DNA from 3 places in the Nocardiopsis sp. NPDC057823 genome. Region 3 is predicted to be linked to each of the others. Evidence: predicted binding sites of a transcription regulator. Region 3 holds the regulator's gene; each other region holds the start of a gene.

The links. Region 3 encodes HrcA, which represses chaperone genes, less so after heat shock. Its sites were predicted from a motif close to TTGGCACTCTCNNNNNGAGAGTGCCAA; they were not measured.
Region 1: a site for HrcA is predicted at 1,409-1,435, ahead of groES (co-chaperone GroES). Genes of this name have one in related genera too.
Region 2: a site for HrcA is predicted at 1,122-1,148, ahead of ACFVNO_RS01585 (FmdB family zinc ribbon protein). Genes of this name have one in related genera too.

Annotation. Positions count from the first base shown of each region.
Region 1 is NZ_JBHVLR010000001.1:388,658-390,918, reverse strand. It holds gene groL (chaperonin GroEL) at 1-847, opposite strand, end outside; gene groES (co-chaperone GroES) at 965-1,276, opposite strand; gene ACFVNO_RS01835 (class I SAM-dependent methyltransferase) at 1,522-2,261, shown strand, end outside.
Region 2 is NZ_JBHVLR010000001.1:334,280-336,540, forward strand. It holds gene ACFVNO_RS01580 (Flp pilus assembly protein CpaB) at 1-283, opposite strand, end outside; gene ACFVNO_RS01585 (FmdB family zinc ribbon protein) at 763-1,104, opposite strand; gene ACFVNO_RS01590 (5-formyltetrahydrofolate cyclo-ligase) at 1,277-1,885, opposite strand; gene galU (UTP--glucose-1-phosphate uridylyltransferase GalU) at 2,024-2,261, shown strand, end outside.
Region 3 is NZ_JBHVLR010000010.1:169,918-172,178, forward strand. It holds gene dnaJ (molecular chaperone DnaJ) at 1-766, opposite strand, end outside; gene hrcA (heat-inducible transcriptional repressor HrcA) at 771-1,784, opposite strand; gene ACFVNO_RS18100 (DUF3097 domain-containing protein) at 1,925-2,261, shown strand, end outside.

The DNA.
Region 1 (2,261 bases), on a different contig from region 3:
GGCGCTCGCCGAAGCCGGGGGCCTTGACCGCGGCGACGTTCAGGGTGCCGCGGATCTTGTTGAGCACCAGGGCGCCCAGGGCGTCGCCCTCGATGTCCTCGGCGATGATCAGCAGCGGCTTCTTGTTCTGGACGATCTTCTCCAGCAGCGGGAGGAGCTCGTTCAGGTTGGAGATCTTGCCCTGGCTGATGAGGATCTGCGCGTCCTCCAGCACCGCCTCCTGGCGGTCGCCGTCGGTCACGAAGTAGGGCGAGATGTAGCCCTTGTCGAACTGGAGGCCCTCGGTGAACTCCAGGTCCAGCCCGAAGGTCGGGGACTCCTCGACGGTGATGACGCCGTCCTTGCCGACCTTGTCGAACGCCTCGGCGATCAGGTCGCCGATCTGGGCGTCCTGGGCGGAGTTGGTGGCGACGTAGGCGATGTCCGCGCGCTCCTCGACGGGGCGGGCGCGCTCCAGCAGGATCTCGGACACCTTGGCGGCCGCGGCGTCGATGCCCTTCTTCAGGGACATCGGGGAGGCGCCGGCGGCGACGCTGCGCAGGCCCTCGCGGACCAGCGCCTGGGCCAGCACCGTGGCGGTGGTGGTGCCGTCGCCCGCGGCGTCGTTGGTCTTGGTGGCGACCTCCTTGACGAGCTGGGCGCCCAGGTTCTCGTAGGGGTCGTCCAGCTCGATCTCACGCGCGACGGTCACACCGTCGTTGGTGATGGTCGGGGCACCGAACTTCTTGTCGATGACGACGTTGCGGCCGCGCGGGCCCAGCGTCACCTTGACGGCGTCGGCGAGGCGGTCGACGCCCCGCTCGAGGGCGCGGCGGGCGCCGTCCTCGAACTCCAGGATCTTCGGCATTCCGTTCTTCCTTGGTAGGCCTGGCCAAAAACAGGCATCCCGCCCGCCCGGCGAGGCGCCGACCGGTGCGGGATGCGGATACTGCTCCGGGCCCGTGCGAGCGGGCCGCGTCGAGGACTACTTCTCGACGACCGCGAGGAGGTCGCGGGCGGAGAGGACCAGGTACTCCTGGCCGTCGTACTTGACCTCGGTGCCGCCGTACTTGCTGTAGAGGACGATGTCGCCGACCTGGACGTCCAGCGGGATGCGGTTCTCGCCCTCGTCGTCCCAGCGGCCCGGGCCCACGGCCAGGACCTCGCCCTCCTGGGGCTTCTCCTTGGCGGTGTCCGGGATGACCAGGCCGGAGGCGGTGGTCTGCTCGGCCTCCAGGGCCTTGACCACGACGCGGTCCTCGAGCGGCTTCAGCACGGTCTTGGTGGCGGTCGACACTGTGTGACCTCCCCCTTCAGGATTTCGGTGTCCAGTACTTCCGGTCCGCACGCGTGAGAGCGCGGACCGGCTGAGAAAAAGGGGCGACCGCGGCGGCCTGTCGTCGCGGGTGCCAGACCGGCCTCGTCGCGATTAGCACTCTACCCCCGAGAGTGCCAGAATGGAAATGTGGCCGTGACCCCTGGTCAGCGGCGTTACCGGACCCGGCACCGTGCGGGGCCGCTCCACCCCGGCGAAGGAGATCCATGCGCGCGCCCGCGTTCGAGGCCCTGCTGACCGAAGCGGGCCGGGAGGTCCTGGCGTCGGTGGACGCCGGGTCGGCCGCCCGGGACGCACTGGCGGCGGCCTCCCGGCTGCGCGAGGACCCTCGGGTGGCCGCCCTCGACCCCGGCCTACCCGTTTCCGAGCTGGTGAACGCGGTCCTCACCCAGATTTCGCTGCGCGTTCGCGGACGCGCCAAGTTCGGCGCCCTGGCGGACCGCATGTACTTCACCCCGAACGGCCTGGAGCAGTCCACCCGCCGGTCGGTCGCCGAGTACCGGGCCGAGCGGGTGGCGCGGGCGCACGCGGGCCCCGCGGGCGACCTGTGCTGCGGGATCGGCGCGGACCTGCTGGCGCTGGCGGCCCGGGGGATCCCGGTGGAGGGGGTGGAGCTGGACCCCGCGACCGCGGCGGTGGCCCGGGCCAACATCGGGGCGCTGGGCCTGGAGGGCACGGCCCGGGTGCGCGAGGGCGACGTCACGGAGGTCTCCCCGGGCGAGTACCCGCTGCTGGTGTGCGACCCGGCCCGGCGCGGCGGGCGCGGCCGGGTGTTCGACCCCGCCGCCTACTCCCCGCCCTGGGACGTGGCGGTGGCCCTGGCCGAGGGGGCGGAGGCGGCGTGCCTGAAGGCCGCCCCGGGCATCCCGCACGAGGCGCTGGCCCCGGGCGCGGACACCGAGTGGATCTCGGTGGACGGCGAGCTGAAGGAGGCGGCCCTGTGGTT
Region 2 (2,261 bases), on a different contig from region 3:
AGCGGCCCGCGGTCGCGGTGCCCGGCTCCAGGGCGCCCCGCGGGGCGAGGGCCGTGGGCAGGGAGGCGGGCGCGAGGTCGCCGGCGGCCAGCGGCCCGGAGGCGTCCAGGTCCCGGGCGGCGACCAGGACCTCGACGGTGGCGGGCGGCGGCGGGCGTACCGCCAGGACGGCGGCGGTCAGCGCTGCGGCGGTCAGCAGGGCGGCGAGGGTCCGCCGGTGCCGGTCCACGAAGCGGGTGAGCGCGCCGCGGTGCCGGTAGGGAGGACGAGGGGGCTCGGTCATGCCCCCAAAATAAGTCCGCCGGACCCGCCCGGACGGGTTGTCCACAGGCCCTTTTCCGCCTCGTCCGGGCCCCCGTCACTTCTCTGTCCTGTGCGTCTCAGAGGCGGTCGGAGAAGGCCGGACCGGTCCCGGCAGGGCCCCCGAGCGATCTCGGCCGGCACGGGGCCGGAGCGGCCTCCGGAACGGCCCGCGGCGGTCCCGGTGGGGGCCCGGCGATTCCGGCCGGTGCGGGGCCGCAGGGGCCTTCGGAACAGTCGACCGGAGTGGAGCCTGAGGGGTTGCCGGCCATCGGCCGGTGTGAACCGCGGCGTCTCCGGCCGGTGCGGCTCTGGGGCCCGGCCGAAGGTGGTTCAGGGACGGTCGGGGGAGGCCGGAGCGGTCACGGCCGAAGGCGGTTCAGAGGTGATCGGGGGCCGGACGCACCGCGCGCCGCCGAGTCACTCGGCGGCGCGGAGGAGTTCGGTCAACGGCCGGCGGCCTCAGCCGCCGGTCGCGGCGGTGGTCGCGGTGGCGGTGCTGCCGCTCGTGCTCTCGCTCTTGGCGGAGGAGGACGACGAGGAGGACTCCGAACCCGTGGACTCGGCCTTGCCGGAGGCGGGGGCGGTGGTGGCGCTGGAGCCGGTCAGGGAAGAGCTGTTGGAGGTCTTGCCGCTGTCGGTGCGGTAGAAGCCGGAGCCCTTGAAGACGATGCCCACGGCCGAGTAGACCTTGCGCAGTCGGCCCTCGCACTCGGGGCAGACGGTCAGGGCGTCGTCACTGAAGCTCTGCACGACCTCCATCTGGGCGCCGCACTCGGTGCACGCGTACTGGTACGTAGGCACTGTTCGGGTCCTCCTTGCTGGCACTCTCGCCCGTTGACTGCTAAATAGTACGCGCTCGACGACCGGGGACGTGACAGTGGGGACACCGGTCGCGGGCGTCGTCGCCGACCGGAGCGCGATCCTCCCTGTCAACGCCCTCCGGCGCCCGCTTAATCCCGCCGCCCGGCGGGGGCTACCGGCGGTCCGGCCACACGCCGGACCCGAACACGTGCAGGCCGCCGGGGGTCACCACCGCGTCCACCCGGAGGTCGTGCTCCTCGCGGGGCACCGCGTCCACGAACTCGCCCTCGTACACCACGGCGATCGCCGGGCAGTTCGGCCCGCGCAGCGACAGCGCCCGGTCGTAGCACCCGGCGCCCCGGCCCAGCCGCCCGCCGGAGCGGTCCACGGCCAGCGCCGGGCACACCACGGCGTCCGCGGTGGCCAGGGCCCCGGTCCCGTAGCGGCGCCCGGTGGGCTCCAGCAGCCCGTGCCCGGCGGGCTCCAGGCTCTGGGGGCCGTCGTAGGCCGCCCAGTCCAGGTTCCCGTCGGGCAGGAAGACCGGCAGCAGCACGTACGTGCCCCGCTTCCACAGCGCCGTGACGAGCCTGCGGGTGTCCGGCTCGGTGCCCACCGAGTAGTAGCAGGCCACGGTCCCGCTCATGGCCAGCCACGGCAGCGCGGTGAGGGTGTCGCGCACGGCCGAGCCGGCGCGTTCGCGCTCCCCGGGGTCCATCGCCCGGCGCGCCGCCAGGACCTCCCGCCGCATGCGCCGCTTCTCCGACCGTGTCGTCTCGTCCATGCGGCCAGTCTGTCAGCGCGCCGCCGGTGAACGGCGGGTGGCTTTCGCCCTACCCGGACCCGAAACAACCGGAACTTCTCGACACCCGGAACACCGGGGTGCATCGTGGGCGGCCGGAGACTGCCCTAGAGTGCCGACATGAATCCCAGCGACCTGCCAAACCCCGATCCCGCCCCCGTGACCAAGGCGGTCGTACCCGCGGCCGGTCTGGGGACCCGCTTCCTCCCGGCCACCAAGGCCACCCCCAAGGAGATGCTCCCGATCGTGGACAAGCCCGCGATCCAGTACGTCCTGGAGGAGGCGGTCGCCGCCGACCTGAACGACGTCCTCATGATCACGGGCCGCAACAAGCGCTCCATCGAGGACCACTTCGACC
Region 3 (2,261 bases):
GCCGCTGGACGATCTCCAGGATGATGTCGCCGCGCGGGCCGCCGTTGGGGCCGACCTCTCCCTCGCCGGCGAGCTGGATGCGGGTGCCGTCGTCGACGCCCGCGGGGATCTTGACGGTGCGGGTGACCTTCTCGCGCACCCGGCCCTCGCCCGCGCAGTCGGGGCAGGGGTCGGGGATGACCGAGCCCTGGCCGCCGCACTGGGGGCAGGGGCGGGAGGTCATGACCTGCCCGAGGAAGGAGCGGGTGACCTGGGAGACCTCGCCCTGGCCGTGGCACATGTCACAGGTGGTGCGGTGGGTGCCGGCGGCCGTCCCCTCGCCCTGGCAGGTGGCGCACAGGATGGCGGTGGGGAAGGTGATCTCCTTGGTGACGCCGAACGCGGTCTCGGCCAGGTCCAGCTCGACGCGGATCTTGATGCTGCGCCCGCGCCGGACGCGCTCGCGGGGGCCGCGTCCGCCCGCCTGGCCGCCGCCGAAGAAGGCGTTCATGATGTCGTCGAACGGGAACCCGGCGGCGCCGCCGAAGCCGCCCGCGCCGCCCCCGCCCGGGGCGAAGGGGTCCTGGCCCATGTCGAACATCCGGCGCTTGTTCTCGTCGGAGAGGACCTCGTAGGCCTGGGTCACCTCCTTGAAGCGCTCCTGGGTGGCGGGGTCCGGGTTGATGTCCGGGTGCAGCTCGCGCGCGAGCCTGCGGTACGCCTTCTTGATCTCGTCCTTGGAAGCGTCGCGACGCACACCGAGGACCTGGTAATAGTCTCTGGCCACTGAGTTACTGTCCTGCCAAAATCTGTCCGACATACCGAGCAACGGCGCGTACCGCCCCCATCGTCCCGGGGTAGTCCATCCGGGTGGGTCCCACGACACCGATCTTGGCGAGCGACTGGTTTCCCACACCGTAGTCGGCCGACACGACCGAGGTGGACCGCAGCCCCTCGTGGAAGTTCTCCGCGCCGATGCGCACCGTGAGCATCGACGGGTCCTTCGCCTCACCCAGCAAACGGATGAGGACCATGTTCTCTTCCAACGCCTCCAGGACGTCCCTCAGGCTGGCGGCGAAATCGACGGCCGCGAGGTTGGCCGTGCCCGCGAGGACCAGCTTCTCCTCGTGGCGTTCGACCAGGCTCTCCAGCAGTACGGACAGGACGGACGCCGCCATGGCGCGGTTCTCCTCGGGTACCTGCTGTGGCAGGTCCTCGACCGCGCCGGGGACCTCCGCGAGGTGCAGGCCGGCGGTGGCCCGGATGAGCATGCCGCGCAGGTCGGCGACCGCGTCGGCGTCGACCTCCCCCAGGCCGTCGATGACGCGCTGCTCGACCCGGCCGGTGTCGGTGATGACCACCAGCATGAGCCGCTGGCCCGCGAGGGGCACCAGCTCGACGTGCTGGACGGAGGAGCGGGTCAGCGACGGGTACTGGACGATCGCCACCTGGCGGGTGAGCTGCGCGAGCAGCCGGACCGTGCGGGCGACGATCTCGTCGAGGTCGACGGCGCCGTTGAGGAACGACTCGATGGCGCGGCGCTCCGCGGCCGAGAGGGGCTTGACCGAGGACAGGCGGTCGACGAAGAGCCGGTACCCCTTGTCCGTGGGCACGCGCCCGGCACTGGTGTGGGGCTGGGTGATGTACCCGTCCTCCTCCAGCGCGACCATGTCGTTGCGGATGGTGGCCGGGGAGACCCCGAGCCGATGGCGGTCGGCGAGGGCCTTGGACCCCACCGGTTCGTTGGTGCTGACGAAGTCCTCGACGACGGCACGCAGGACCGCGAGCTTGCGCTCATCCAGCAACTCGCCACCTCCTGGCACTCGATGGTCCTCAGTGCTAATTCTATGCCCGGACGCAAACCCCGGCCGCTCCGCGGGCGGGGGCGGCGCCGGCGCGGCGCCTTCCCCGCCGGCGGGGGGCGCCGTCTGTAGACTGCACCACCGTGGCTACCAAGGGAACCGGCCGGTACGGCCGCGATGTGCTGGCCTCGGCGCGCAACCGCCCTGAGCGGAGGGTCCGCGAGGTCCCGCTCGACCGCGACCTCGTGGTGGAGGACGCCGGGGAGGCGTTCTGCGGCGCGGTGGTCGGCTGGGACAAGGCGACCGTGACCCTGGAGGACCGGCACGGGCGGCGCCGGGTGTTCGCACTGGAACCGGCCGCCTTCCTGGTGGACGGCGAGCCGGTGACCCTGGTGCGGCCGTCCGCTGCTCCGCGGGGGCCGCTGCGCAGCGCCTCCGGTTCGGTCGCCGTCCAGGGCCTGAGGGCGCGCACGGCCCGGG